Regions from separate parts of the Arthrobacter sp. M71 S08 genome, predicted to be linked through region 1. Evidence: riboswitches for the same ligand, from Rfam matches in the RefSeq annotation. Region 1 holds a riboswitch; each other region holds the start of a gene.
What was found. A riboswitch is a leader RNA that binds a small molecule or an ion and turns the genes downstream of it on or off. The one in region 1 is predicted to bind cyclic di-AMP.

Region 1 (9,947 bases):
GGACTCCTTTCCTGAGAACCTGAACACGTTGGAGGACGATCAGGTCGAAATTCTCAACAGCAAGGTCCACCGTCAACTTGAGGTCGAGTATGTCGATGAGGGTATTCCGCATCCGGAGACCGAGAACCGCCAGGAAGAGATCAACGAGGAACTCGACGATCGGGACCTTTTATCAGAAGCTTCGACCAAGCATGCTGTCGAAAGATTCTCGGATGACTACAACGACGGCGGCGTAGGATCAGCAGCGCCTGAAACCTCAGTGCCGGAACGGTCACCGGAGCACAATCCGGAGCGACGCTTCTGAGCTTCTGATCAGAGCAGGTAGATGCTCACCTCAGCAGACTTCACACCGAAGAAAACCTCCGCGCCGGGCAGCAGATCCAGTTCCGCTGCGGCCGCAGTGGTGATTTCCGCACTCAGGTGACCTGCCCGTACCGTTGTTCGTCCTCCGTGCTGTTCAAGGTCGGTGATGGTCACGGCCAGCACGTTCCGTGGACTACCTGTCGGTCGAACCCGGTGCACGGCGACGGCGCGGGGACTGAAGATGGCGGCCGCTTCTTCCCCCGCAAGAAGTTCCTGATCCGTCAGGGCTGCCAGGTGCATTCCGGATGAGGTAAGCAGGCCCCCAGGCATCGTTGTGCCGGTCATCAGATTCACACCCGCCAGCCCCGCTGCGAAGGAGCTCCGGGGCTGCTCGAGGACTAACCGGGTGGGTCCGTCCTCAACGATCCGCCCGCCGTCGACAACCATCACCCGATCGGCAAGCAGCAACGCATCGACAATGTCGTGCGTGACGATGATCGCGCTGCGCCCCTCAAGCACCCGGCGAAGGGTCCTGCGCAGCATCGGCGCTACTGAAATATCGAGGGCGGCCAGAGGCTCATCCAGCAGCAGGAGCGCAGGTTCAGCGGCGAGTGCACGCGCCACTGCAACGCGCTGCGCCTGCCCGCCGGACAGGCTCGCCGGTCGACGGTCTGCGAGATCAGCGGCGTCGACTTCCTGGAGCCAACGGCGCGCTGCCTCCCTGGCGGTCCTGCGCGGAACGCCGGCACACCGCGGCCCGAAGGCCACATTTTCGAGAACCGAGAGGTGGGGGAAAAGCAGCGCGTCCTGAGCCAGCAGCGCGATGCCACGGGCGTGCGGCGGCAACCACGTGCCGTCGTCGTACAGGGTCTGGCCATCCAGGGCAGCCGTGCCGTGGTCGGGACGGACCAGGCCCGCCAGCACGCCCAGCACGGTGGATTTCCCGGCGCCGTTCGGACCCATGACTGCCACGGTCTCCCCGGGCGAGAGGGAGAACCGAACATCGACGTTCCGTGCGTCAATCTGCGCGCTGCATTCAAGGCTCACGGCGCAGACCCTTCGTGGATCCGGTGGGCGAGGGCAACCACGAGGACGGCAACTGCGACAAGCACGAGCGACAGCGCGACGGCGGCGTCCGGATCCGTCTCCCTCTGCAGATAGATCTCCAGCGGGAGCGTCCGCGTGACGCCCTGCAGGCTGCCGGCGAATGTCAGCGTTGCCCCGAACTCGCCCAAGGCTCGGGCGAAGGACAGCACGGCACCGGAGACAATGCCGGGGCCCACAAGCGGAACGCTCACCCGCCGAAGGACGGTGGTGGGTCGTGCTCCCAGCGTCGCAGCGACGGTCTCATACCGTGTGCCCGCCGTCCGCAGCGCCCCTTCCAGGCTCAGGACGAGAAACGGCAGGGCGACGAACGTCTGAGCGAGAACGACGGCGGCTGTTGAGAAAGCGATATCCACGCCGACAATCCGGAGCGACTCCCCAAGCAGCCCCTGGCGGCCGAACGTGTAGAGCAGGGCAATGCCGCCGACGACTGGTGGGAGCACCAGCGGCAGGAGGACGAGCGCACGAAGCAGTCGCTGCCCCCTGAATCGTGTCCGTGCGAGGGCGAAGGCCATGGGAACACCGAAGATGACACACAGCACCGTACTCGTTCCCGACGTCTGGAGGCTCAGCAGCAGTGCGGCGCGGGAGGAGTCGGAAGCAATCAGTTCACCGAACCGGGGCCAGTCAACACGGAGCACAATGGCAAGCAGCGGAAGTACCAGAAACAGGGCTCCCGTTGCCGCGACCGCGAGGAGCCACCGCGGGATTCCGGAGTAGGTTCCGCTCACTGGTTCGACCCGCCGAACCCGTGACCCGAGAGAATCTGCTGGCCTCGCGGGCCGGCCACAAGTTCGATGAAGTCTGCCGCCAGGGCGCCGCCCGATTCCGTCGCCGCAATGGGGTAGACATTCTGGGCCTGTGCGGCCGCATCAAAGGGCACACCGTCGACGGTTCCGCCCGCGGCTTGTACATCGGTCACGTAGACAAGGCCGGCGTCGGCTTGCCCCGAGAAGACCTTGCCAAGCACGTCCGTGACCGATCCTTCCTCGCTGACAGGTTCAATGGAAACGCCGGCGGCTTGCTGGACTGTGGTGGCCGCTTCGCCACACGGCACCTGGGCCGCGCACAGCACCACCGATACAGCCGGGTCAGCAAGCGACTCCAACGAGTCAATTCCAAGGGGGTTTCCCTCTGCCACTGCGATTGTCAGGACGTTGGTGGCGAATGTCCGGGGCCCGGACGCCAGTAGTCCTTCAGCGGCAACCTTCGCCATCGTCGCAGTATTGGCCGACGCGAACACGTCGGCGGGTGCGCCCGCGATGATCTGCGTTGCGAGATCGGAGGAGCCGGCAAAGTTCAGTTGGACGCTCACTCCGGGATGATCGGCTTCGAACTCCGAGGACATCTCCTCGAAGGGTGCCTGCAGGGAGGCCGCAGCGTACACGGTCAGCGTGTCCTCCGCCGCCGGACTCGTGCTGCCGCAGGCGGTCATGAAAAGCACGACGACGCCCCCGTTCACCGCTCGGAGCAGGTGGTGCTTCATCGCGGTCCGCCTGGGAGGCGCGTTGTGAAAGGGGTTTCGGTTGGCGCTGTTTCCACGATCACATTGGTGGCTTTGATGACTGCCACCGCAACAGTGCCGGGTTCTATCCCAAGCTCCCGCACGGCTTCGCTGCTCATGAGGGACACGACCCGGTGCGGCCCGCACTGGAGCTCCACCTGCGACATCACCCTGTCGCTGATCACTTCAGTAACCAGCCCGACGAAACGGTTCCGTGCAGAGGTGGCTACGCTGGACAGGTCCGAGGGAAGGACGGCACGATCCCGAGCCAACCGGGCTAATTCGAGCCCGTCTATTGAGAGCACGCCCGAGGATCGCGTGGCGGAGAGCGTCCCGTCTTCGACCCAGCGCCGCACCGTATCCGAGCTGACGCCGAGGAACTGTGCGGCATCCCGCACACGTATCTGAGTCATAATTCCAAACTTACCGCGGTATTTGCGAGGATTTTTCTCGAAATGCCACAGATTTCCCGATCGTTGGCCGTGTGGGAGCCCCACCAGTTTGGGGTGGGGCTTCGTTTCGGGCTAAGATGGTTCGTCGGTCACATGTTCTACAGGAGTTTTCATTAAAAGCGATCTCAGTTCGCCCCTGGTCTTCAGTGTCAGGGATCTCGGGCGCAGCCCGGGAACCATGCGAACAGTCGAAGAACATGTGCCCGCACCGAAGGATTTTGGTGTGGCGCTCATCGGCGTTCAGGAAGGCTCCGAAATGGAGTTGGACCTGAGGTTCGAGGCTGTACACGAGGGGATCCTGGTATCAGGAACCGTATACGTCGAAGTAACTGGCGAATGCGGCCGATGCCTTGACCCGCTCAGCTATGGCAGCAGTGTCGATGTGCAGGAACTCTTCTACTACGACGCCCCTGAGTCGGCGGAGGATGAAGAGGAGGACGTGCAGCGCCTGGTTGAGAACGACACCGTCGATCTTGAGCCGGTGCTGCGGGATGCGGTAGTAACATCGTTGCCGTTCCAGCCGGTATGCCGGGAGGACTGCCAGGGTCTGTGCGCTGAATGCGGTGCACGCCTGGAAGAGGATCCCGGACACCAGCACGAGGTCCTCGACCCCCGCTGGGCTGCTCTGACAGGGTTGGCCGGCGCGGCCGCCGGCCCTGAGGCAGCGGAACCAGAAGTTAAGACAGAGTCAGACAAGAGAGAAGAGAGTTAGTCGTGGCTGTTCCCAAGCGGAAAATGTCCCGCTCGAATACGCGTGCACGCCGATCCCAGTGGAAGGCTGTTGCTCCCAAGCTGATGAAGACGGTGGAGAACGGTCGCGTCACCTACAGCCTTGCCCACCAGGCCAAGGTTGTCACCGACTCCGCCGGTACCGAGCTGTTCCTTGAGTACAAGGGCCGCAAGGTAGCCGACGTCTAAATGCTGACGGCACCGCTTCACGGTGCTGCCGGCAACGATCGCGAAAGCGTCGCCTGCGTGGAAAGTTCTGAAGATCTTTTGAAGCGTCTCGGTGTCAGTATTGACGCCGAGACGCTTCGTCTTGCCCTGACGCATCGGTCTTATGCGTATGAGCAGGGCGGCATCCCCACCAACGAACGCCTTGAGTTCCTTGGCGACGCCGTCCTTGGCCTTTCGGTCACGGACGCCCTGTACCGGGACAATCCGGATCTTTCCGAGGGCGAGCTCGCCAAGAGACGCTCCGCCGTCGTCAGTACGCGTGCCCTCGCCGAGATTGCCCGTGGTCTCGACCTGGGACAACACATCCTGCTGGGGCAGGGCGAGAAGCTCACCAACGGGTGGAACAAGTCGTCCATCCTCGCTGACACCATGGAAGCCATCATCGGCGCCACCTACCTCAGCAACGGCATGGAAACGGCGCGGCGTCTGGTCATGCGCATTATCGGTCCGGTTCTGCAGGACGCTGCCGCGCTCGGTGCTGGAACCGATTGGAAGACCAGCATCCAGGAAATCGCCGCCGCGCAGCGTATGGGCGTGATCGACTACAAGGTCACCGGATTCGGCCCCGACCACGACCGCAGGTTTGAAGCCGTGCTTGTGATCGGCGGAACCAGCTACGGTTCCGGTTCCGGCCGCTCCAAAAAGGAAGCCGAGCAGGAGGCTGCAGCAGCCTCCTGGAAGCTGCTGCAGCTAGGTAATATCGATGCGCAGACTGACACGGCGGCACGTCAGTCCACGTGATCCCGGGAGCTCGTGATGCCTGAACTTCCTGAGGTGGAGGTTGTGCGCCGGGGCCTCGCACGCTGGGTCAGCGGGCGCCGCATCGAGGCGGTTGACGTTCTTGACCCCCGCTCGATCCGCCGTCACGCCCTCGGCGCTGAAGACTTCAGGGGTAATCTTGTCGGGGCTCGCGTCACCGATGCGGTGCGACGCGGGAAGTTTCTCTGGCTACCGCTCGCTACTGATGACGACGACGGCAGTGGCCCTGCATCGTCGTCCCCGCCGACTCCGGCCGGACTCCCGGCGGGCAGGGAACCGGTAGCGCTGATGGCGCACCTTGGGATGAGCGGACAGCTTCTGGTCGAGGACCATAGCCAGCCCGACGAGAAACACCTGAAGGTACGGCTGCGGCTCTCCACGGCTTACGGACGCGAACCGCTGCCGGCGGAGCTCCGTTTCGTTGATCAGCGAATCTTCGGGGGACTCTTCGTCACAAGCATGATGTCCACACCGGACGGGCTTCCCGGTGGGCTGGGGGAGCATCCCTCACCACTCGTGCCGCTCGAGGCGGCTCATATCGCCCGGGACCCGCTGGACCCGGCGTTCTCCTTCGACGAGTTCTACCGGAAGCTGCGGGCTCGGCGCACGGGGTTGAAGCGTGCACTGCTCGACCAGACTCTGGTCTCGGGAGTCGGCAACATCTATGCCGACGAGTCACTGTGGGCTGCCAGGCTGCACTATGCGCGCCCCACCGACACTCTCCGCCGGGCGGAAGCTGCCCGACTGCTTGCGTCCTGCCGCGACGTGATGACTCGCGCGCTCGAGGCAGGAGGCACGAGCTTTGATTCCCTGTACGTCAACGTCAACGGCGCCTCTGGTTACTTCGAACGTTCACTCAACGCCTACGGCCGGCAACGTGAACCTTGCCGGCGATGCTCGGCGGACGGTCTGGACTCGCGCATCCGGCGGGACACGTTCATGAACCGCTCCTCGTACACCTGCCCCCGATGCCAGCCGCGGCCGCGCAACGGACGGTGGTAAGTATCCCCTGACGTGACAAAAGTAAGTATGCTGATTAGATTCGATGTTTCAGCATCCGACACGTCAGGAGTAACGCGATGAAGAACAAGTTGGTTTTTGCAGCAGGCATGGCGGCAGGCTACGTTCTGGGCGCCCGGGCAGGTCGTGCCAGCTACGAGCAGATCAAGGTCAAGGCAAACGAGCTCTGGAACAGCCCTAAGGTTCAGGGCAAGGTTTCCCAGGCATCCGAGACGGTGAAGGCCAAGGCGCCCGAGGTTCAGGCGCAGGCTGAGCAGGCTCTGAAGAAGGCGCAGTCAGCGATGCATCGCGGCGGCGATAACGACACTCCGAAAGACCCGAACATGGAGTACAAGATCTGATCCGATGCGCTGCAGTACGTGTGACCAGCCTCTCCGTGACCGAAACGTGACAATTCAACGATAGGTATGTAACGTTGTGGATACGCCGGGCTCAAAAGCCCGGCTTCCTTCTGGTGGATTGCCTAATCCTGCCGCCGCCGGAAGGTCCGTTCGCTACACACTGCGGCAGGAGCGGGGGAACCAGATTAGCGGACTTCTGTGAAGTCCTAGGGGTGAAGACGCACCGGCTGTAATGCCGGCCGTCCGGGTGGCTCCCATCCGAATCCGACAGCTAACTCCGCAGGCGTTGGGAGAGGCTATTTCCGTGTCCAAAAACCGTCATATCGCGCGCCACCGTGCAACTCCGCCCAGCACCATGCAGATCGTGTCCAAGGCAGTCAGCTCGCACGCTGGCACCGTTGGCCGCCCTGCAGCTGTAGTTGTAGCAGCCTCCGGCATCATGTTCGGAGCCGCCCTTCCGGCCAGCGCGGGAACCACCACCACTTCCGCCACCGCCCCGGCCGCTGAGGTCAGCGTCCAGGCACCAGCGGCGCCCGTTGCCCCGGCCCCCGTCGTCGAGGCTCCTGCTGCTCCGGCACCTGCTGTAAACGCTCCGACCCACACCGTTCAGGCCGGAGACACCCTCGGCTCCATCGCCGGCAACTACGGTGTCAGCCTCGACGCCATCTTCGCTGCGAATGGTCTCGGCTGGGAATCAATCATCTACCCGGGCCAGGTCATCAGCTTGTCCGGCAGCGCTGCAGCCGCTCCGGCTCCTGCTGCAGCTGCTCCGGCTCCGGCACCGGCTCCCGCACCCGCACCTGCACCGGCTGCTGCCGCTCCGGCACCGGCTCCCGCACCTGCACCTGCACCGCAGGTTCAGGCAGCTCCGGCACCGGCAGAGACCAGCACCATGAACATCACCACAGCGTCCTCCAAGATCACCGTGGCTGACGGTTCTTCAAGCGGCGCAGGCGCCTCGATCCTCGCTTCGGCCCGGGCACAGCTCGCCGGCGGCGCTGTTCAGGACTGCACCCGCCTCGTTGAGATCGCAATGGCTGCAGCCGGCAAGCCCGTCGGCGACCTCGGCCCCATGCAGTTCGCTGCCTACGGCGCTCAGGTAAGCACGCCGGCCCCGGGTGACCTGGTCATCACCGGTGGCCACGTGGCTGTCTACGCTGGCGGTGGCCAGGTCATCAGCAGCGGCATGAATGGTGCAAACCTCACCATGCAGCACCCGCTGAGCGACCTCGCCGGCGCGTTCTTCGTGCGCGTCTAGTCTTCGGCTAGCCTTTCTCACTGGGGAGGACCTGAAAAGGTCCTCCCCAGTGGTGTTTAATGTCGAGGCAAGTGTCCGGGAGGACCAAGTAGAAGGACGGTTTCTCGCCCTGCCGGTGCCGCTGCACACCGGGATAGGCTGTCTTCCTCAGAGCGACGCACGGGAGGTAATGCCCTGCCATGGAACCGGAACACGTGATCAAGGCTTCGCGCCTCGTCAAGAAGTTCGGCTCAGTCTTTGCGCTGACGGGACTCGACCTGCGAGTCCGTGCGGGTGAAGTCCACGGGTTCCTCGGGCCCAATGGCGCCGGGAAGTCCACCACCCTCCGGCTGTTGCTTGGACTCATGCGCCCCACCAGAGGCTCCGTACGGGTCCTGGGTGTGGACCCATGGGTCGAGCCCGTCCGCGCGCGCCGGGACATCGCCTATGTGCCGGGTGATGTGAATCTTTGGCCGGACCTGAGCGGCGGTGAAGTGATTGATCTGCTCACCGGCCTGCGCGGCGGGGCGGACGGGAGGCTGCGCCGCGAGCTTATCGAGGAGTTCAACTTCGATCCCCGACGCCGGACACGGACCTATTCGAAGGGCAACCGCCAGAAAGCTGCGCTGATTGCGGCGTTCGCGCGGCCCGCGCACCTCTATCTGTTGGACGAGCCGAGTGCCGGTCTTGATCCAGTCATGGACGCCGTGTTCCGACGACAGGTCCAGCGTGTAAGCACCGAAGGTGCAACTGTCCTGCTCTCCAGCCACATCCTGAGCGAGGTGGAGCAGCTTTGTGAGCGCATCACCATCATTCGTGCCGGGACTGTGGTTGAATCGGGCACGCTGTCCGAACTCCGGCACCTCCGCCGCACGCGGTTTCTCGTAGCAGGGGCGCGGACTGCAGCTGTACTCGACGGCCTCTCCGGCGTTTACGACGTGCATTCGGTGCCGGGCGGCATCCAGTTTGACGCCGACCAGACGCACTTGCCGACCGTGCTGGCCCACCTCTCCCGGGCAGGACTGACGGGGATCACTGCCAACCCGCCGTCCCTCGAGGAGCTGTTCCTCCGGCACTATACTCAGGCCGGCGCGGCTTCGGCGGATCGATCAACGTGATGCCCGGGGTCCTGCCGGTGCTGCGGATGCACCTGGTCCGCGATCGTTGGTTCCTCCCGGGTTGGCTGGCAGGAATCAGTGTGCTCGGGCTGCTTGCGGCCGCAGCAGTGTCCAGCCAGTTCGCCGCGTCCGCTGAGCGTGCGGGGATCGTGTCCGTCGCTTCCGCCAGTCCCGCATTCCGGTTTCTCCGCGGGCTGCCGGACGGCACGGGCGTCGGCTCCGTAGTGTTCTTCCAGGGTTATGCCTTCACGGCTGTCCTGGCAGGACTCATGGGAGTTTTACTCGTGACCAGACACACCCGGGCCGAAGAGGAATCCGGTCGTAGCGAGATCCTTGAGTCGACTCCCGTTCCGCGCACCGCCGCGCTGACAGCGACCCTCCTGCTCAGCCTGCTGGCCTGTCTCGTCCTGAGCGGTTCCTCCGGACTCGGGTTCGCCGCCGCCGGGCTGCCGCTCGCTGGATCGATGCTGGCGGGCGGCGCAATAGGCGTCGTCGGCCTTTTTTTTGCGGCCGCCGCAGCGGTCATCGCCCAGCTCATGCCTACGGGACGCGGCGCAAACGGGGTTTCAGCGGCCGTCGTCGGCCTCGCCTATCTGATCAGGGGAATTGGCGACGCGCTGGGCGAGCCCGACGCCGGGCTTCTGAGAGTCGACCCGGCATGGCCTTCCTGGTTTTCCCCCATCGGATGGGGACAGCGGGTCCGCCCCTTCACTGAAGCCGATGCCCGGCCGGTGGTCGCCCTGGGCCTCGTGGCTGGAATCTTGTGTCTGATTGCGCTCCTGATCCGGAGTCGCCGGGATCTGGGTGCCAGCCTCCTCGGTGAACGGACCGGAAGGGAAAGAGCAGGGCGAACAGGTCGATCCCTGGTCGGCCTGGCGTGGCGGTTGCAGCGTGGCACCCTCGTGGGGTGGTGCATCGCCGGAGCGGTCATAGGAGGTCTGGCCGGCGGATTGGCTCCGGTGGTTACCGATGTGATTGCGGGCAACCCAACCATGCAGGACCTGTTTGACCGGCTGGCTCCAGGAACGGCCCCCGGGGCAGGAATCGTCGATCTCTTCCTCACTGCGCTGCTGGGCATCGCCTCTGTTCTTGCCGCTGCTGCCGGTGTGCAGGCAGTTCTACGGCTGCGGGCTGAAGAAGTGGAAGGAAGGG
Region 2 (9,947 bases), on a different contig from region 1:
TCTACGCGTTCGCGCTCGCACTCGGTCTTGTCTCCGCAATCGACGCTCCCGCACGCCAGGCCTTCGTCTCCGAACTGGTGCGCGACGAATACCTCCCAAACGCAGTCGCTCTCAACAGCGCTTCGTTCAACGGCGCACGGATGTTCGGCCCGGCCATTGCCGGACTGCTCACGGTCGCCGTCGGCCCGGGCTCGGTGTTCATGATCAACGCCGTCACATTCGGGGCGATGATCTTTGTCCTTGCCACGATCCGGCAAAGCGAACTGCGCGTCCTCAACCGGTCAGCGCCCGGACGCGGCAAAATCCGGGCGGGATTCCGCTACGTGCGGCAGCGTCCGGACCTGATGATGGTGATGTTCGCGATCTTCGTCGTCGGGACCTTCGGCCTCAACTTTGCGGTCTACATCGCCGCAATGGCACGCACCGAGTTCAACACAGGCGCAGGTATCTTCGGCGCGCTGTCCTCAATCATGGCGGTCGGTTCCGTGGCCGGCGCCCTTCTCTCTGCGCGGCGGGAAAGGCCGCGCCTCAGGTTCGTCTTCGGGGCTGCGGGAGCGTTCGGCCTGGCGTGCATGCTGGCAGCGCTGGCGCCCACTGTCTGGCTCTTCGGCGTCACGCTTGTCCCGGTGGGGCTCTTCGCCCTCACCCTCATGACCAGCGCCAATGCGTACGTTCAGACAACTACGGTGCAGGAGATGCGCGGGCGCGTCATGGCGCTGTACTTTGCGATTTTCCTCGGCGGCACGCCTATCGGGGCACCGATTGTCGGGTGGGTGACCAACGCCTTCGGTCCACGGTGGGGGCTTGTGGTTGCCGCCGCATCAGGCTTCGTCGCAGCTATTGCCGGGCTGGTCTGGGTGTGGCGGTCTCACCACGTCAGCGTGCGGCTGGTTCACTCCGCCCCGCGGCGGCTCAGGTTGACCCTGGCCGCCACAGCGCGGAACACCGCGGAGCGGAACGGCTAGGAGCGTTCCACCACGTAATCGATGCACTGCAGCAACGCCGACACATCGGCGGGTTCGACGGCTACGAAGGTTGCGATGCGCAGCTGGTTGCGGCCGAGCTTCCGGTACGGTTCGATGTCGACAATCCCGTTCGCACGCAGCGTCTTGGCCACAGCTGAGGCATTCACGGTGTCATCGAAGTCGATCGTGGCGATGACGTTGGACCGGTGGTCCGGGTCCTGCACAAACGGGGTGGCAACGGTGGAAGCGTCGGCCCAGCCGTATACGCGGCCCGCGGAATCGGCCGTGCGCTTCGCGGCGAAGTCGAGGCCGCCGTTGCTGTTGAGCCATTCGATCTGCGCGTTCAGCGTGACGAGGGTGGCAAGCGCCGGGGTGTTGTACGTCTGGTTCAGCCTCGAATTGTCGATGGCGGTCTGGAGGTCCAGGAAATCCGGGATCCAGCGATCCGATGCCTTGATTGCAGCTGCCCGTTCCAGCGCTGCAGGGGAGAACAGGCCAAGCCAGAGCCCGCCGTCGGACGCGAAGTTCTTCTGCGGAGCGAAGTAGTAGACATCGGCCTGCGTGACATCCACTGCCAGCCCGCCCGCCGCGGAGGTCGCGTCGATGGCGACGAGTGCGCCGTCGTCTGCTCCTGCCACGCGTTCAACGGGCGCCGCCACACCGGTGGACGTCTCGTTCTGCGGCCAGGCATAAAAGTCGATGCCGGACTCGGCAGTGGGGGCCGGTCGTGAACCGGGCTCGGAGGTGATAACTGTGGACTCCCCGAGGAAGGGTGCCTTCGAGGTCGCCGCAGCGAACTTGGACCCGAACTCACCGAAGGAAAGGTGCTGCGCGCGGGATTGGACCAGACCGAACGAGGCAACATCCCAGAACGCAGTGGACCCGCCGACGCCAAGGACAACCTCGTAACCCTCGGGGGCGCCGAAAAAATCCATCAGGCCGGACCGCACCGAACCGACGAGGTTCTTCACCGGGGCCTGGCGGTGGGAGGTTCCAAGCAGCGCGCTACCTGCACTCTTGAGAGCATCCAGCTGCTCCGGGCGGACCTTGGAAGGACCCGCGCCGAACCGTCCATCCTGTGGCAGCAGCTCGGCGGGGATGCGGATGTCGGCGGAAGTGCTCATGGTTGCTCCAGGACGTTTACTTGCGTTGTGGGGTCGCAGACCATTCTGCCCCAGTGTTTCCGTCGGGGACGCATTATGACCGCTGGGTTCGGCGGCAACGGGACAGCCGTCAAACCGGCCAACTAAATGGGTTAACCTTGTGGGGCGTAGGGATGACGACGGCGGCCCACCTTCCAGGGACTGCAGGCAGCCGCTGCATCAACGCTCAATCCGCACCAGTGCCAAGGAGCTGAACCCCGCATGACGGACCTCATCGACACCACCGAGATGTACCTGCGGACCATCCTTGAGCTCGAGGAAGAAAACATCGTGGCCCTGCGTGCGCGGATCGCAGAGCGTCTTCGTCACTCCGGCCCCACGGTGTCCCAGACGGTGGGCCGAATGGAACGTGACGGGCTGGTTGTGGTGACCGGTGACCGTCACCTTGAACTGACCGAACTCGGACGTCGACGGGCCACCGAGGTGATGCGCAAGCACCGGCTGGCTGAACGCCTGCTCTCCGATGTGATCGGTCTTGACTGGGCCTATGTCCACGATGAGGCCTGCCGGTGGGAACACGTCATGAGTGAGCGGGTCGAGCGGCGCCTCTACGAATTGCTTGGGAAGCCGACACAGTCGCCCTACGGCAATCCCATTCCCGGCCTCGAAGCGATCGGCGGAACGCCCTCCGAAACCTTGACCCTCGGTGTGTGCACTCTCAGCGAAGCTCTGGAGACGAACACCGCCGGCTCCGCTGTGACTCTTATCCGCCTGGCTGAACCTATCCAGGTGGATCCCGAACTGCTCACGCAGCTGGATGAGGGTGGCCTGCGTCCCGGAGCGTCCATGACCCTTCAGGCGGTGGGTGACTACGTGTCTGTTCGGGTGCCCGGTGTAGAGGGCGCACTGGAACTGCCGCCGGAAGTCGCTTCACACGTTTTTGTGGCCGTTCATCCCCAGTCTTAACCAAAGGCGGGAAGCTCTGGATTGCCTAAGGTTATCCACAGTTTGGTTACGAAATGATTACGGTCGGCCTCGTCGATCTATAGTTGATATCTGGCGCTGATACTCCAGCGTTACCTGGTTCGCATGCCTAACCCTGTCAGCGAACGCAGTGTTGAACAGATGACAGGGGCGGAGGACCCACCACCGGTCATGGCCCGCCATGACCTTGGGGTGAAGTTCCGGATGCTGCCTTATCGGAGGTATTCGAACCGAGTTTTCTCATACTCGAACCCGACAGCTAACTTCGCAGGCGGAAATGAGAAAGGGTCTCCTTGTCAAACACTGCTTCGGGGCGTCGCCGTGCCGGCACCCCGGTCGTTGAAGCGCGGCCGCGTGACGCCCACAGGCGCCACCGGGCCGAGCGAATCGCCCACCTCACAGCCGCTCACGTCGCTGTGCCGGCCACTTCAGTTGTCCGGGAGTGCGCGACCCCGACGGCGCCGGTTGGTGCGTGCGCGGCTGCGCCGATGTCCCGGAGGGAAGCCCGCAATGGCTCCGTGGCGCCTGCACAATCCGCGCCTGGGGCCCAGTCCACTGTTAGCCTCCGTCCCCGAGACCCGCAACGGATTGAACGACGACGACGCGCGGTCACCGCACGCCGGGATGTTTCCCTGGCGGGGCTCAGCCAGAAGGTTGCCATTGCCGCCGCTGCATCCGGAATGGTCCTCACCGTCGCGCTGCCCACAACCGCAGCAGTCTCGCCTTCCGACGCGCTGACTGTTGCTGCTCCAGCGGAGCAGGACGAGCCACAGCCAGTCCAGGCTGCCGCAGGTGCGGACGTCTCGTTTGACCGGGCTGCTCTGAACGGCAAGTTCGATCCCGACGCGAAACTGGCCGAGATGGTCTCGGCTTCGGGTAATGACATCGTGACCGCAGAATCCCAGGGTTCCCTCTCGGCGCCACTGGACGGCGGAGTGATGAGCTCGCCCTTTGGTTCCCGAATCAGCCCCATCACCGGCGCCGGTGAGCTCCACACGGGGCAGGACATGAGTGAAGCCTGCGGAACGGCCGTCAAGGCCGCAGCGGCCGGCACCGTGACTTTCGCAGGGTGGCACGCCTACGGTGGCGGCAATCGCATTGTTGTGAAGCACGCCAACGGCCTGGAGACCACCTACAACCACCTGTCCGCGATGGACGTGACAGTGGGTCAGGTAGTTGACCGGGGTGAAGCTATCGCGAGGGTGGGATCCACCGGCGCTTCGACGGGGTGCCACCTGCATTTTGAGGTCCTTGTCGACGGCAAGAACGTCGACCCGTTGGGTTGGCTTTGAACGGTTTCAACGCCGTCGTAATCGAGAACACACCGTTCCGTGATCGGAATGTGACATACCTTAAATTCTGAGGTAGCGTTCAACTCGTGCCGAATCGCAGGGGGTTCGGCACTCTCGCGCAGATCGCCTAGCTCTGCCACTGCGCGAGGTCCGTTCGTAAATCGCATGGCAGGGGCGGGGGAACCAATTGCGGGCTTCTTTCCAGAAGTCCTTGGGGTTAAGTCGCAGGATTTGAGACGATCCGCGGCCGGGTGACTCCCATCCGAATCCGACAGCTCACCTCGCAGGCGTAGGGAGAGGCAATTTAACGTGTCAAACAGCTCTGCGCTGGGCCGCCACCGTGCGGTGCCGGCTCATACAAACTCGCTCGCAGCAATCTCGAAGGCTGTATCTTCGAACGCCGGTTCCGTAGGACGCCAGGCAGCGGTCATTGTGGCAGCTTCCGGCCTGGTCCTCACGGCCGGACTTCCGGCCCACGGCGCATCCGACGCCCAGCGCTCGGCGCAGGCCGTCAAGACGCTCAGCACAGTCGCCGTTCAGCCCACCGCAGTCAGCGCTTCTGCTGATGCGACTGTCACCTTCGAGCGTGCGGCTGTCGAGGCTGTAGCTGCTCCGGTTGTCGAGGCCGTTGAGGACGCTCCCGTCGCAGCGCAGGCTGAAGTTGTCGAGGCGGCCCCCGCCCCGGCCTCGACCGTCGAAACCGTCGTCGAGGTCGTGACGCCGGCCGTCCAGGTCGCAGCAGCAGCCCCGGCCCCGGCGAAGGTGGAGCCCGCCGCAGTTGAGGCTCCCGTTCCGGTCAAGGCGCCCAGCGCCAGCGGAGTCGGAGCAGCACTGGTCGGCTCGGCCTACTCCCAGATCGGTGTCGCACAGGATTGCACCGCTATGGTCGAGAAGGCCCTCCGCTCAATCGGCAAGTCCGTCGGCGACATCGCTCCGAGCGACTTCTTCGCTTTCGGATCAGTCGTCCCCACTCCCGCTCCCGGCGACCTCGTGGTCTCCGGTGGTCACGTTGCCATTTACGTAGGCAACGGTCAGGTCATCAGCGGTGGCCTGAACGGTATGAACACCGGTCTTCACAGCCTGTCCGATCTCTCTGGCTACAGCTTCGTCCGCGTTAGCTAAGAACCAGAAAACCTGGAGCTCACACATATGACCCCGAACATCCGTGCCATCGCGCGCCACCGCGCCGAAGTGCAGCGATCAGCCTCTCTCTCCACCATTGCGCGCGCCGTCGGTGGCAACGCCGGCGGCGTAGGTCGCCAGGCAGCCGTCATCGCCGCGGCATCCGGTCTGGTTCTTACCAGCGGCGTTGCCGCAAACGCGGTCGAATTGCCTGCGGAGCGCAACACCGTCACCACCACCCTTGAGGTTCAGCCTGCCACGGCGCCGATCCAGGCACCGGCCGATGCAAAGATCTCCTTCAACAAGACCGCCGTCAAGGCCGTCGCCGCTCCTGTAGTGGTTGCCCCTGTAGTTCAGCCGCAGGCCGAAACTATTGAGGTCGCTCCCGCTGTTGCACCGGTCGACGAGGCAGAACCTGCCGTAATCGAGCCCGCAGTAGCAGTGGAAACAACGGCCACTGTCGCGGCGCAGCCGGCCATCGCCAAGACGCCTGCCCCCGCAGCAGCCGCCCAGGCGTCCTCGGGCGTAGCCGCCACCATCGCTGCTGCCGCCAAGGCGCAGCTGGGAGTGACCCAGGACTGCACCCGCCTCGCCAGCAACGCCCTCGCCGCTGCAGGCATCAACTTCCACGGATGGCCGGCCGGCTACCTCTCCCTCGGCCGCACGGTCAGCGCTGCAGAAGCTATCCCCGGCGACCTTATCTACTATGCCGACGGCGGGATGGGCCTGGCCCACATCGCCGTTTACATCGGCGGTGGCCAGGCCGTCCACGGTGGGTTCAACGGCAACCAGACGGTCATCGCGCCGGCTGAGCTCGGATCAGGCCCCGTGTTCATCCGCGTCGGCGGCTAACTCTGCAACAGATTCGTATGAAGCCCCTCGCCGTAGCCGGCGAGGGGCTTTTTCGTGCCCGTCTGCCGGGAAAAGCGAGTGTGGCGATTGACGAACCATGAGCCGAACGGCTTACTCTTGCACTGTTAATCCGAAGTACCTTCGCTGTAGCTTCAGGGACGTCAGGGATTTTCCGGAATCTTCTGGGCTATGGACGGCAAAGAGGAATGTGCATGCGCACTCTCGTTCTTAATGCTGGATATGAACCACTGGCGGTGGTTACCTTCCGCCGGGCGCTGGTGCTTGTTCTCACAGGTAAAGCCAGCGTCGTCGCAGAAGGGGAGGACCCGGTGGTTGGCCCCAACGAAGTTCTGTCCAGGCCTTCAGTCATTCTGCTGAACCGGTATGTGAAGATCCCGTATCGCAATAGCACGGTAGCAACGCGACGCGGCGTGCTCAGGCGTGATAATCATATGTGCGCCTACTGCGGTAAGGCCGCATCCACCATCGACCATGTGGTCCCGCGCTCGCGCGGGGGAGAGGACAGCTGGGAGAACCTCGTCGCCTGCTGCCTGAGATGCAACAACGCGAAGGGGGACAAGACCCTCGGGTCCCTCGGCTGGTCACTCCGGGTTGTGCCCAGGCCTCCCCGCGGGACTTCCTGGCAGATCCGGGAACTTGAGAAACCCTCGCCGCAGTGGAGCGAGTTCCTGCCCGCCGACAACGCGGCGTGAGCAGCCCGGAAGCGGACGGGAGCGCCGCCGAAGAGTTGATGTTCGACGCCGTCGTGCTCAGTGGCGGCAGGTCGTCCCGACTGGGCGGGGTTCCAAAGTCCTCCCTGCGGGTCGACGGCACATCGCTGCTGGTGCGGACCTGTGACGCGCTCGAATCGGCGCGACGGCTCGTCGTGGTCGGCGGCCCCTCGCCCGACTTGCCTCCGAGAGCGGAGCTGATCCGGGAGGACCCACCATTTGGTGGGCCGGCGGCGGCGGTGCGCGCCGCCGTCATGCATTTGGGGGACAATCCCGCGCCCTGGGTGCTTGTACTCGCGTGCGACATGCCCCGCATCAGCGACGCACTGCCCTCGCTCACCGCGGGTGCCCTCGCAACCGGGTTATCGGTATTGGCGCACGACGGCGGCAGGGACCAGCCGCTCGCAGCCCTGTATCGCTGGACTGACCTCGCGAGTGCTGTTGATCTGCAGGAAGTAAGAAACCTGTCTATGCGCGCCCTCCTTGCTAGGGTGACATGGAGTCCAGTCGAAGTTCCCGCGGGCTCAACCATCGACATCGATACGTGGTCCGACGCCCGGCAATTCGGGGTGGAGGAGCCAGACGCGGGCAAATAGCGAGAGGTTCACCATGGAGGATCGGGATCGCCTGCTCAGGCAGTGGAGCGAAAAGCTTCTGGAGATATTCGAACTTGAGGGCACGGAGGTTGACGTTGATGCCGTCCTGGCCCTGGCGGGCCAGGCCGCGCACTCCGTGGTCCGCCCTGCGGCTCCGCTCACGACTTTCATCGCCGGTTACGCGGCAGGAATGGCAGTTGGGTACGGTCAGGCGGACAGCGCCACAGCCATGCGGTCGGCAATGCAGGCAGCGCACTCCGCCTGTCCGCCCATCGTCGAGACGGAGGACCGCCGGTGAGCGGTTTCGGGCACAACGTCACTTGGCAGGAAGCACGGCGGCTAGCGTACGAATCCGCCACACCAAAGACGGCGCAGACCGTGAACCTCGCTGATGCTCTCGGCCAGACCCTGGCGGAACCCGTTGTGGCGCTGCAGCCCATCCCGCATTACGCGTCCTCGGCGATGGACGGCTGGGCGCTGAACGGTGAGCCGCCCTGGACGCTCGTTACGCCGGTGCAGAAGGATGAGAGTCCCTGGCACCGCGCACACGAGCATAAGAAGTCCGGGTACGCCACGCTGGAACCGGGCCAGGCAACCTTCATCCTCACGGGCGGTGTCGTCCCGCCGGGGGCTACCGGAATCCTGCGTACGGAGCACGGAGCCGTCCGCGACGGTGTGCTGACCCGTAACGAACGCGCGCGGGCCGACGAACCCGCGGGGAACGAGCATATCCGGCCGGCCGGCGAGGAAGCCGCCGAGGGAACCGAGACCATCCGAGCCGGCTCGGTGCTCAATCCGGCACAGATCGCCCTGGCTGCCGTCTGCGGGTGGGACACGCTCCCGGTCCTTCGCGCTCCCCGCGTCTCCCTGCTGCTGACCGGCGACGAGGTCATCGAGGCGGGACTGCCCGAGCCGGGCCAGGTCCGGGACACCTTTGGTCCGCAGCTGCCCGGCCTCGTCACCATGCTGGGCGGCCATGTGGACACCGTGGCCCGCGCACGCGACGATCTTGACGACGTCGTCGCCGCGATCAGCGCGGAGGCATTGGACGAACTTTCACTGGCGCGGGCGTCCGGCGATGTTTTGATCAGTACCGGCGGCACCGGGGCGTCCGACGCCGACCACATCCGCCGTGCGCTGGCGGTGCTCGAAGCCGACTTCATCATCGACGGCATCGCGATGCGGCCGGGACACCCCACCCTTCTCGCGAGACTGCCGGACGGGCGCTTCTTCGTCGGTCTGCCAGGCAACCCCCTGGCCGCCATGATGGCCCTCCTGACGGTCGGCGCACCCCTCCTGGCCGGACTGCGCGGAGCCGCCTTCCCTGAATCGCGCTCGATCCTGGTCGGTGAGGCATTCGAGCCGCTGCCCGGACGCACCCGGCTGGTGCCATACCGCCACGAGAGCGGGCGCGGAATGCCAACGGTTCACCACCGTTCGGGCATGCTGCGGGGACTGGCAGACGCCGACGGGGTCCTCGTGATCCCGGAGCAGGGCTGCGAACCCGACGAGAAGGTAACCGTGCTGCCCCTCCCGTGGTTCAGCTAACCGGGGGCCGGTAGCTGAACCACGGCGCGCCCGCCGGTTAGACGGTTGCGGGCATGTCCTTCTGGCTGTTCTCTTCGCTGCTGCCGCCGGCAGGGCCGTCCCCTGCTGCCTCGAGGCGGACGATGACGCCCTTGGAGACGGGGGTGTTGCTGCCCTGGACGGTGTCATCCAGCGGCACCAGGACGTTCCCCTCCGGGTAGTAGACGGCCGCGCAGCCGCGGGCGGTGGGATAGGCCACCGCGCGGAACTTGCGCAGCACGCGGTCCTTGCCGTCGATGTACTCACCGTGAACGTCCAGCAGGTCGCCGTCCTTGAAACCCAGTTCGGCGAGGTCCTCGGGGTTCACGAACACGACATGGCGGCCTTTCTTGATTCCGCGGTACCGGTCGTTGTAACCGTAAATGGTGGTGTTGAACTGGTCATGCGAGCGCATGGTCTGCAGGATCAGGCGCCCGGGCGGGCAGTCCATGGGATCCAGTTCATTGACTGTGAGCAGCGCCTTGCCGCTCGGGGTGTTGAACTTCCGCGAATCGCGGGGCCCGTTCGCCAGCAGGAAGCCGTCCTTCTCGCGGATTCGGCGGTTGTAGTTCTCGCAACCGGGCACAACATGGGCGATGTGGTCGCGGATGCGGTCGTAGTCGTCCTCGAAACCCTGCCAGTCAGCGGCAACCCGGTCCCCAAGAGTGGCCTTCGCGAGCCTACTTACGATGGCGATCTCGGAGAGCAGCCCTGGCGCTACCGGCTCAACCCTGCC
Region 3 (9,947 bases), on a different contig from region 1:
AACGATCAGGACGGCGACCGCATGGTCACCGTCCTGATCTCAGTTCACTGAGGTGTCTCAGCCGCAGGCATCTACCAGCTGGACTTGGTCACGCCGGGCAGCTCGCCGCGGTGCGCCATCTCGCGGAAGCGAACGCGCGAGATACCGAACTTCTGGAGGGTGCCGCGGGGGCGCCCGTCGATCTGGTCGCGGTTACGCAGGCGAACCGGCGAAGCGTTGCGGGGCAGCTTCTGCAGGCCGAGGCGTGCAGCCTCACGAGCCTCATCCGTTGCGTTTTCATCAACAAGCGTCTTCTTGAGCTCGAGGCGCTTGGCCGCGTAGCGCTCAACAATGACCTTGCGCTGCTCGTTACGAGCAATCTTTGACTTCTTAGCCATGTTTAGCGCTCCTCTCGGAATTCGACGTGCTTGCGAATTTTGGGGTCATACTTCATCAGAACCATGCGGTCCGGGTCGTTCCGGCGGTTCTTGCGGGTCACGTAGGTGTACCCGGTGCCGGCCGTGGACTTCAGCTTGATGATCGGACGTACGTCTTTGTCCTTTGCCATTAGAGCTTCACTCCCCGAGCCTGGATCTCAGCGACGACGGCGTCGATACCGCGGACGTCGATGGTCTTGATGCCGCGGGCGGATACCTGCAGCGTTACGTTACGGCGCAGGGACGGAACCCAGTAGCGCTTCTTCTGAATGTTCGGGTCAAACCTGCGCTTGGTGCGCCGGTGCGAGTGCGAGATGCTGTGCCCGAAGCCCGGCTCGGCCCCAGTCACTTGGCAGTGAGCTGCCATGACGATCCTCCAAAGATTGAATGAAACAGGAAACAGCCAGTGCTACCTGCCATGGAATGCGTTCAGGGGCGTCACCGTGATGACGGCCGAAATGGCCGTCGGATGTTCGCGTTTTTTGCGCAACCTGAGCCCCTAACTACCGGACCTCGGACGAGAAGAAGTTCCGAGAACCGGAGCAATTGCGCACGCTCCGCCACCTGATGCCTTTCCATTCTAGGAGGCGGCCCGCTTTAAGACCAATCGCGGGGCGCTCAGCTGCCGCTCGACTCGTCAGGATGCGAGGCCTCACCGTTGGCGTCAACGACCGTGACAACGTCGGTTTCGCCGATCTCACCGGGACTGAGGTGGGCGCCGGTGTCCACGACCGCCCAACGCAGCACCGTACCTGCAGGGACGCGAACCCGGTCAAGCACCACTGAATGCTCGACGACGGCGCCCTCCTCCACCACTGCGTCAGGTCCTATCACGCTGTGCGTGACGGATCCTGCGATGCGGGCGCCCGGAGAGATAAGACTGGACCCGATCCGCGCAGTGTCCTCGATGAAGGCGGGCAGCCTGCGGGGACTGGCGCTGAGGATCGGCCATGCGGGATCGTCGAAAGCCAGGCCGTTCCCTGCCAGGAGGTCCATATGCGCGCGGTAATAGTTCTTCGGTGTGCCGAGGTCCAGCCAATAGGAATCGAGCCGGTGCTCTGCGACGGTGCAGTTTTCGACCAGGTACGGGATCAGTTGGTCCCCGTAATCCTCCAGCTCGCCCTCCTTTTCATGCAGTTCCTCAAGCGTGGCCAGCAGGACATCGGTGGAGTAGAGGAAAATCTCCGCCGCCACCACATCGGTGCGGGGTTTTTCGGGCTTGTATTCGAAAGCGGTCACCAGGCCGCCTTCCACCTCCACGACACCGTGTTGGGAGGCATCGCCGTCGAACTGTTTGGTCACCATGGTGAGTACCGCACCGGTGTCCTGATGGGTCTCGAGGACGTCGCGGTAGTCGAGCTGATAGAGGTGGTCGGCGCTGAGGACGAGGACCAGATCCGGATCGAACTGACGGATGAAGTCCGCCTGCCGGTACAGGCCGTCCGCGTTGCCTACCGCGAAGCCTTCGCCGTGCTCCCCTTGGAAAGGCGGCAACAGCCGCAGTCCGCCGTTGGTGCGGTCGAGGTCCCAGGGACGGCCGTTGGCCAGATGGTCATTGATCGATTTGGGCTGGTACTGCTCCACCACCCAGACATCCGAGATGTGGCTGTGGTGGAGGTTCGAGAGCGGGACATCGATAAGGCGGTACGTTCCGCCCACCGGCACAACGGGCTTGGCTTTCCTGTCTGTGAGCGCACCGAGCCGTCCGCCTGTACCTCCGGCCAGAATCAGCGCCAGCACGGACGGCTTGGTCACACCGAACCCGCCGGCTGCGACTGCTTCAGGATCCAGTGCCCGTCATCAAGCCGGGCCAGGATCTTCTTGCCCACCCGTTCAAGGTCGGCGATGTCCTGCTCATCGAGTCCCTGAAAAACCAGCTCCCGGACATGCTCCACATGCTCGACGGCGAGTGACTGGAGGTTGTCGAGGCCGTCCGGGGTAATGGAAGCGGTGGTGACCCGGAGGTCCCTGGTGCTCTGGCTCCGCTGTACCCACCCGCGGGTCTCCAGCTTGGTGACCACGTGACTCAACCGCGAGAGCGAAGCGTTTGACCGGCCGGCGAGCTCACTCATGGGAAGCGTCCGGTCCTCGGCCTCCGAGAGCATCGCGAGGACGTGGTAGTCAAACAGGGTGATCTTGGCACGCTTGTTCAGATTGGCGTCCAGCGTCCCCGGCAGCATCGTAGCTACTGCATAGAGGGCAAGCCACGCTTGTCTTTCGGCCGGATTCAACCACCGCGCGCCAGTCATGACGATCATTCTCGCAGACGACCGGCTCTCACGGGGACGTTGTCTGCTGTGTCCGGACCGGGTGGGTCAGTTCGGGGTACTTTGCGGTGAACGCGTCCCCGGATGACTGCCTGCGTAGCCGTCTGCCCACCCACGGTCCAAGGTAGTCGCGAGCCCACAGGGCATCTTTGCGAAGTTGCACAAGCCTCGATGCAGCCGGGCGGGCCTCAAGTTCGGGCAGTTCGATGCTGTGGGCGGACTTCAGGACTTCCAGAACCCGAACCGCCATGAGCGTATGCCCGGCAGCGGACATATGCATCCGGTCGACGTCCCAGTAGCCCCAGTTCTGGAACTCCCGCATCCGCCAGTAGTCGGCCAGCTCGGCATCGTGGCGGTCCGCGATTTCGCGGACGAGTTCGTTGTAGATGGCTGTGCGCCCGCGCGTCTTGCCGAAGACGGCCGATTTCGACGAGTCGAACCCGGTGAAGAGGACCACAGCAGCACCGCTGTTCCGCAGGCGGGCGATGCCGGCGTCGTACTCTGCGAGCAGCGCGTCCAGATCAATGGAGGGCCGCAGGATGTCGTTGGCTCCTGCGTAGATGGTTACCAGGGTCGGTTTCAGGGCAAGCGCCGCATCGACCTGTTCGGAGAGGATCTGCCGCATTTTCCGGCCTCGGATGGCCAGATTCGCGTAGCCCCAGGAAGGGTCGGCGAGGACCAGCTGCTCGGCGACGCGGTCAGCCCAGCCGCGCACCCCGTTGGGACTTTGCGGATCCCAATCCCCCACACCCTCGGTGAAGGAATCGCCAAGGGCGACATATCGATGGGCGAATTCAGTGCCCGGAGACTCAGTACCCAAGAGTGTCAGTCCTCCCCGTCGGAACCAGGGGTGGAGTCACCCTCGTTCCGCTGGTGCTCGGCGTCGTATTCGTGCTGGGTGTGATGCTCGGTCTCTGTGTACGAGCCGTTGAACCCAGTGGTGTCACCGGTCGGACGGGCCGTGGACGGGTTGGGGAACGTGGGAGATCCGCTCAGGGCGTTGCCCTCGGTGTCCTCTTCCGGCCCGTTGCCCTCGCCTGCGCTGGACTGGTCCTGTGTCATGGCTCCTCCTTCTGGTTTTGCCCACCCAGCATAGTCCCGTAAAACTCTCCGCACACCCGGCGAGGGCAGACGCTAAGCTCGATTACAACCACTCTCGTCAGGAGAATACGCATGGCTTCCTTGCCGGACACCGAGACTGAAACGCGGGCCGAAACGCAGTCGGAATCGCGGACAAAGCGCGCAGCCCTGATCCTCAACCCGGTCAAGCCAACCGACGAGGATATCCGCGCAATCGTCACGGAGCTGAGCCTCGAGAAGGGGTGGCAGGAACCCCTCTTCCTCGAGACCACCGAGGACGATCCGGGGCACGGCCAGGCGCAGGAGGCTCTCAGGGAAGGGGTCGACGTCGTCATCGCGGCAGGCGGTGACGGCACCGTACGGTGCGTGGCGGAGGAACTGGCAGGCACGACGACGGCACTCGGCCTGCTGCCGCTGGGCACAGGCAACCTGCTCGCGCGGAACCTCGATATCGACGTCGATGACCCCCGGGGAGCCGTCGAAGCGGCGCTCGGTGGCACCGAACGGTTCATCGACGTGGTGCATGTGAACGTGGACCGGGCGCAGGACGCGCATGTTTTCCTGGTGATGGCCGGGCTTGGCTTCGACGCTTCGGTGATGGCTGACACGCGCGACGACCTCAAGGACAAGGTGGGCTGGCTTGCATACGTCGACGCCGGCATCCGGAACCTCCCGGGCAAGCCCTCCAAGGTTCATATTTCGATCGACGGCGGCAAGCGGGTCACCCGCCGCCTGCGCAGCGTCATGGGCGGCAACTGCGGAAAGATAATGGGCGGCCTGGAGATCTTCCCGGGCGCCAAGCTCAACGACGGACTGCTGGACATCATGACCATCGCGCCGCGCGGCAAGCTCGGGTGGTTCGCTGTCGTCGGCAAGCTCCTGGCGCGGGGCAAGGGCAAGGACCCATCGGTGGAGTATTACCAATGCAAGGCCGCTGAGGTGGAGTCTGACACTCCGCTGGAGATCGAGCTCGACGGCGACCCCCTCGGCAAGGGCACTCACATGTCCTTCCGGGTTGAGCCGAATTCGCTGAAGCTGCGGATGCCGTACGGCAAGAAGGACCCGGCGATCCTCACGAACCCCGTGCCGTAGGCGCTAGAGGCGGCCGCTCGGGTCGACTGTCTTCCCATCGACGAGCACTTCGAAATGCAGATGGCAGCCGGTGGAGTTGCCAGTAGTGCCAACTGCGCCGATAGCGTCTGCGCGGTCAATTTTCTCACCAACGGTGACGCCCAATGAGGCGAGGTGGTTGTAGGTGGTCTGCAGTCCCCCGCCGTGGTCGATCACAATGCGCTGGCCCCCGCCATAGGGGTGCCACCCGGACTCGGTCACGGTGCCTGAGTCGGCGGCGAGTACCGGCGTGCCGCAGGCGCCGGCGAAGTCCGTACCTGTGTGCATTTCCTCGCCGTACCCGGTCATCGGGTTGACCCGGTTGCCGTAAGGGGAAGCCACCGAAACTTCGCTCACCGGTGCACCGAGCGATGGCTCCTCGGCAGGCTTTTCTACCGGCTTCTTGGGCGCTTCGGCGTTCGCGACAGTGATTTCGCCCGCGGACAGCGTCGAAACTTTGCTCTCCTCAGCCGGTACGTCACTTGCGGACGACGGTGCAACCGGTTCGCGGCTGAAATCCACCGCGACATCCTCAGGCGCAGTGACGCTCTGCGTCTCGCTCACCCTCATCAGCCCTGCTTCGGTGAGCGCCGGCGGCCCTGCCAGCGTCAATGCAAACGCTGACGCAGCCAAGGCTCCACCAGCGCAAAGGAATACGCGGACGCGACGCTGGGAGCGTTCATGAAGGCGCGCGTCCCTGCGGGTCAGGCTTTCGGCGGTTGATGGGGATGAACGGTGACCGGACAAAACAGGCACAGGGGTGCCCACGGAATCTTGCTGGGACAAGGGATTGCCTCTCTTGACGCCGGCGAAGTTAGCTGTCGGGTTCGAGCAAGAGTCACTCGGCCTTACCTCGATAGCCGCGCCAGGGCGGGTCAAGGACTGTGCAGGCTTCACCCCAAAGGCAGCAGACCGACTGCCCAGGATTGGGTTCTCCGCCCCTGTCTTCGAAATGAACGGGAACCGGACAGGTGACAGGGCTAGGCGTACAGTCCGGCGGCCACGATGATACGGATGACCTGATTCAACGCTACGGCATCCGGCCGAAAGTTACAATTTCGTTATGCGCCAATCCCAAGGATCGTATGGCTGCGTGTTATGCGAGTTCGGCTTTACCCCGGCGCCAGTACCCCATGAAGGCGACCTGCTTGCGGTCTATGCCGACGTCCCGCACCAGGTAACGGCGTAATCCCCGGACCACCGCGGCTTCCCCGGCAATCCAGGCGTAGAAGGGCAGCGCACCCGAGGGCTTGTCCGGGTTCAGCGAGCCATCAAGGGCCGCGGGATCCAGCAACTGGGGCGTCTCCCAGAGGATGTTCTTGTCGATGTCGATATCTTCCGGCTCGGGCCCGGCTGCCCGTTCAGGACCTCCCGCACAGGCTGCCGCGGCAAGCGCCTGTCCTGAGGGTGTGTCCGAGCCCAGGCTCACGCGGAAGGGCGCCGCCAGGGATACCCAACCAGGGACCCTGACCGCCTGCCGGACTGCCGCATCGAGCAGTTCGCCGTGCGGACGGCCGCCGCGCACCAGCCAGCTGATCCCGACGCCGGACCGGGTCCGGATGTCCTGGCAGTCCGATGCATCCGGGACCTCCAGGAATGCATGGCCGCTGATGTGTTCCGGGAGGGATTCGAGGATGGCGCTGATCGCCGGAACGGCAGTCTCATCGCCCGCGAGCAGAACGTTCTGGGCCAGTCCCGGACGCCACTCGATGCCGCCGTACGCGCCGGCGGTGGAGCAGGTTGCGGCATGGATGTTCGGCCCGATCAGCCAGACGCGGTCGCCCGGCTCGGCCGATGCGGCCCACTGCGAGGCGGGGCCGCCCTTCCCGTCCGCGTCGAAGTGCATCACGAAGTCGACATCGAGCTCGGGAACTTCCAGGTCGCAGCGTGATTCGCGGACCGTGTAGGTACGCATGTGCCCGCGTTCGGCGGGCTCGAGGGAAAGCCATTGCTGGTACCACCCGCTGCCCGCGCCGTCCATGAGAGCGCCGAGGTCGGCGCACTCGCCGCCGGCCGGCGGGATCATCACCTTGATGCGGAGATCCAGGGTGGAACCCTGGACGCCGAAGTCGGAAAGGCACGCGCCGCCGAACGTAATGCGCCGGAAATTCGGGCTGACCGGCTCCACGCGGCTGACCACGACGTTGAACGCGCGGATCGCGGACACGGCAGACAGCGCGCCCGCACGCCCGGCCGCTCGCGGGGTTGTAATTTGTCCTGCATCTTGCCTTGACTTCGATCTCGTCCTTGGGACCCGATGCGTTGTGCTGCCTTCTGTCACGATGCTGCCTCCATTGCCGGTGCGGGTAGCCCGTCCTGCGGGTTCGCTAAAAAACCCGGGATGCCCTCCCGTGTGGTCTTTGCGCTTACGTTGCGGGGAGCGGCGTGATGCCGCCCGATCGGCACTACCATCGGCGTGCCTGAAACGGGATCCGGGATGACGTGGGATTGAAGACCGAAGACATCGGCGACCGTCTCCGCAGTAACCACCTTCGACGGTGAGCCCTCGGCGACGATGCGGCCACCCTTCATGGCGATGAGGTGGTCCGCGTACCGCGCAGCGAGGTTCAGGTCATGCAGGACGATCGCGACGGTGGTGCCCGCCGTACGGTTCAGATCGGTGATGAGGTCGAGGACTTCCACCTGGTGGGCCACGTCGAGGAAGGTGGTCGGCTCATCCAGGAGCAGGATGTCGGTCTGCTGCGCCAGCGCCATGGCTATCCAGACGCGCTGCCGCTGGCCGCCGGAGAGCTCGTCGACGTTACGGTCTGCGAGTTCCAGCGTGTCGGTGACCCGCAAGGCGGAGGCAACGGCCGCGTCGTCGTCGTGGTTCCACTGGCGGAACCAGCCCTGGTGGGGGTAACGGCCACGGCCCACGAGGTCCACGACGGCGATTCCGTCCGGGGCCACCGGGGTCTGCGGGAGCAGCCCGAGGGTTTTCGCCACCGCGCGGGTGGACAGTGAGTGGATGTCCTTGCCGTCCAGCAGCACTGTTCCCGCCGCGGGCTTCAGCAAACGCGCCAGCCCGCGGAGCAGGGTGGACTTGCCGCAGGCGTTCGCCCCGACGATGACCGTGACCTTGCCCGCCGGCAGTTCAACCGTGAGGTCCTCGACCACCGGCCGGTTGTCGTATGCGAGCGTCAGGTCTTTGGCGTTCAACCTCATGTCAGCCTCCCTGGCCTGATCGGTTGGATGTGGCAAGAAGCCAGAGGAGGAATGGGGCGCCGAGGACGCCCGTGATCACTCCGACCGGCAGGGAAACTCCTGGAATCAGGTTCGCGCCCACGAAATCCGCTGCCAGGACAATGACCGCTCCGACCAGCGCCGCAGTCACCAGCGGGCGGTACCCGCCGAGAAAGCGCCTGGCGATCGGGCCGGAGAGGAAAGCGATGAAGGAGACAGGTCCGGCAGCCGCAGTCGCGACCGCGGCGAGGAGCACTCCGGTGACGATCAGCGCCAGCCGCGACCGTTCGACGCTCACGCCAAGTCCGGCGGCGGCGTCATCGCCCAGTTCCAGCCCGCGCAGCGAACGGGACAGTACGACGACGGCGGGCGCCAGCACCACCAGCGCAACGAACAGTATGCTCACCCGCTCCCAGTTGCTCGAGTTGAGCGAACCGTTCAGCCAGGCGAGGGCATCAGTTGCAACGGTGATGTCGGTGCGGGTGAGGAGGAAGCTGACCACGGACTGCAGGACCGCGGCGAACCCGATGCCGACCAGGATGAGCCGGTACCCGGCCACTGAACCCCGCCGGGAAATGAAGTAGATGGCCAGCGCAATCACCAGGGCACCGCCCATGGCGAAGCCCGAGAGGACAAGGCCGGATGCACCGAGGAACGCGATCGCGAAAACGGCAGCCGCGCTGGCGCCGTAACTGATGCCGATAATGTCGGGGCTGGCAAGCGGGTTGCGGAGCATGGTCTGGAACACCGCCCCGGCAACGCCGAAGGCTGCACCGATCATGACCCCGATCAGGACGCGGGGAATCCGGTTCTCCATCACGATGAAGCTGGCCCCCGGGATGTCGGCGCCCGCCACGATGCGGAAGAAGTCGGGGATGGTCACGGTGTAGCGGCCCAGCAGGAGCGTGACAGCGCTGAGCACGACCACAAGGAAGGCCAGCGCGCCGATCTTCACGGCCCGCCGGGTGCGGAGATGGTGGCGTTGAGGGAGACCTGTGCCCTCACCACCGGCGCGCTCCTCGGGTGTGGGACGGACTGCGAGGCTCATAGTTCAGCCATCTTGCGGCGCCGCACCAGCCAGATGAATACGGGGGCTCCGATGATTGCGGTGAGGATGCCGACCTGTACCTCACCGGGCGGGAGGATGATGCGTCCGAGGATATCGGCGGCCAGCAGCAGGACCGGCGCGAGCACCATGGAGAAGGGAAGGATCCACCGGTAGTCGGGGCCCGTGAACGCACGCACGACGTGCGGAATGACCAGGCCAATGAAGCCGATGGGGCCGGCAGCTGCTGTCGCCGCACCACAGAGCACGACGACGCCCAGCGCCGTGAGCGCGCGGGCGAGCGTGACGTTCTGGCCCAGTCCGCGGGCCAGGTCATCACCGAGGGACAGGCTGTTGAGCACCTTGCCGGTGAGCAGGGTCAGGGCAAATCCGAAGGCGAGGAACGGCAGCACCGGCATGATCACGTCCCAGCCGCGGCCGGCTACGGAGCCTACCTGCCAGAACCTGAAGGTATCGAACGTCTGCTGACTGGAAACCAGCACCGCATTCAGCAGCGAGACCATGCCGGCGGAGAGTGCTGCGCCGGCGAGTGCGAGCTTCACGGGAGTAGCGCCGTCGCGCCCGAGGCTGGCAACGGCATAGACCAGCACCGCGGCGGCGGTTGCTCCGAGGAAGGCGAACCAGATGTACCCGGTGAAGTTAGTGACGCCGAAGACGAAGATACCGATCACCACGGCGAGTGCCGCACCGGAATTGATGCCGAGGATTCCCGGATCCGCGAGGGGGTTCCGGGCGACACCCTGCATGGCGGCTCCGGCCAGGCCGAGGGCGGCTCCGGCGAGCAGGCCGACGATGGTCCGCGGGATGCGCGAGAGTACGACGGCG

Region 2: it holds a riboswitch for cyclic di-AMP, as region 1 does, so the genes downstream of both, AC5RTB_RS00245 (NlpC/P60 family protein) here and AC5RTB_RS15365 (LysM peptidoglycan-binding domain-containing protein) in region 1, are expected to answer to the same signal.
Region 3: it holds a riboswitch for cyclic di-AMP, as region 1 does, so the genes downstream of both, AC5RTB_RS04600 (M23 family metallopeptidase) here and AC5RTB_RS15365 (LysM peptidoglycan-binding domain-containing protein) in region 1, are expected to answer to the same signal.

What each region holds. Positions count from the first base shown of each region.
Region 1 covers NZ_JBNHEY010000009.1:68,108-78,054, reverse strand. Annotated here, with positions in the region: gene AC5RTB_RS15415 (hypothetical protein) at 1-304, shown strand, start outside; gene AC5RTB_RS15410 (sulfate/molybdate ABC transporter ATP-binding protein) at 313-1,350, opposite strand; gene AC5RTB_RS15405 (ABC transporter permease) at 1,347-2,138, opposite strand; gene modA (molybdate ABC transporter substrate-binding protein) at 2,135-2,893, opposite strand; gene AC5RTB_RS15395 (TOBE domain-containing protein) at 2,890-3,324, opposite strand; gene AC5RTB_RS15390 (YceD family protein) at 3,542-4,075, shown strand; gene rpmF (50S ribosomal protein L32) at 4,078-4,281, shown strand; gene rnc (ribonuclease III) at 4,339-5,061, shown strand; gene mutM (bifunctional DNA-formamidopyrimidine glycosylase/DNA-(apurinic or apyrimidinic site) lyase) at 5,077-6,081, shown strand; gene AC5RTB_RS15370 (YtxH domain-containing protein) at 6,159-6,440, shown strand; cyclic di-AMP (ydaO/yuaA leader) riboswitch at 6,582-6,740, shown strand; gene AC5RTB_RS15365 (LysM peptidoglycan-binding domain-containing protein) at 6,745-7,698, shown strand; gene AC5RTB_RS15360 (ABC transporter ATP-binding protein) at 7,878-8,795, shown strand; gene AC5RTB_RS15355 (ABC transporter permease) at 8,795-9,947, shown strand, end outside.
Region 2 covers NZ_JBNHEY010000001.1:38,855-48,801, forward strand. Annotated here, with positions in the region: gene AC5RTB_RS00225 (MFS transporter) at 1-965, shown strand, start outside; gene serC (phosphoserine transaminase) at 962-2,089, opposite strand; gene AC5RTB_RS00235 (iron-dependent transcriptional repressor DtxR) at 2,330-3,034, shown strand; cyclic di-AMP (ydaO/yuaA leader) riboswitch at 3,154-3,341, shown strand; gene AC5RTB_RS00240 (M23 family metallopeptidase) at 3,346-4,344, shown strand; cyclic di-AMP (ydaO/yuaA leader) riboswitch at 4,497-4,648, shown strand; gene AC5RTB_RS00245 (NlpC/P60 family protein) at 4,654-5,466, shown strand; gene AC5RTB_RS00250 (NlpC/P60 family protein) at 5,494-6,318, shown strand; gene AC5RTB_RS00255 (HNH endonuclease) at 6,531-7,031, shown strand; gene mobA (molybdenum cofactor guanylyltransferase) at 7,028-7,645, shown strand; gene AC5RTB_RS00265 (DUF6457 domain-containing protein) at 7,659-7,943, shown strand; gene AC5RTB_RS00270 (molybdopterin molybdotransferase MoeA) at 7,940-9,193, shown strand; gene AC5RTB_RS00275 (FdhF/YdeP family oxidoreductase) at 9,231-9,947, opposite strand, start outside.
Region 3 covers NZ_JBNHEY010000002.1:154,245-164,191, reverse strand. Annotated here, with positions in the region: gene rpsN (30S ribosomal protein S14) at 72-377, opposite strand; gene rpmG (50S ribosomal protein L33) at 380-547, opposite strand; gene rpmB (50S ribosomal protein L28) at 547-783, opposite strand; gene AC5RTB_RS04625 (glucose-1-phosphate adenylyltransferase family protein) at 1,035-2,171, opposite strand; gene AC5RTB_RS04620 (MarR family winged helix-turn-helix transcriptional regulator) at 2,168-2,665, opposite strand; gene AC5RTB_RS04615 (SGNH/GDSL hydrolase family protein) at 2,694-3,503, opposite strand; gene AC5RTB_RS04610 (hypothetical protein) at 3,509-3,745, opposite strand; gene AC5RTB_RS04605 (diacylglycerol/lipid kinase family protein) at 3,857-4,855, shown strand; gene AC5RTB_RS04600 (M23 family metallopeptidase) at 4,859-5,506, opposite strand; cyclic di-AMP (ydaO/yuaA leader) riboswitch at 5,663-5,842, opposite strand; gene AC5RTB_RS04595 (siderophore-interacting protein) at 5,970-7,040, opposite strand; gene AC5RTB_RS04590 (ABC transporter ATP-binding protein) at 7,151-8,038, opposite strand; gene AC5RTB_RS04585 (FecCD family ABC transporter permease) at 8,040-9,104, opposite strand; gene AC5RTB_RS04580 (FecCD family ABC transporter permease) at 9,101-9,947, opposite strand, start outside.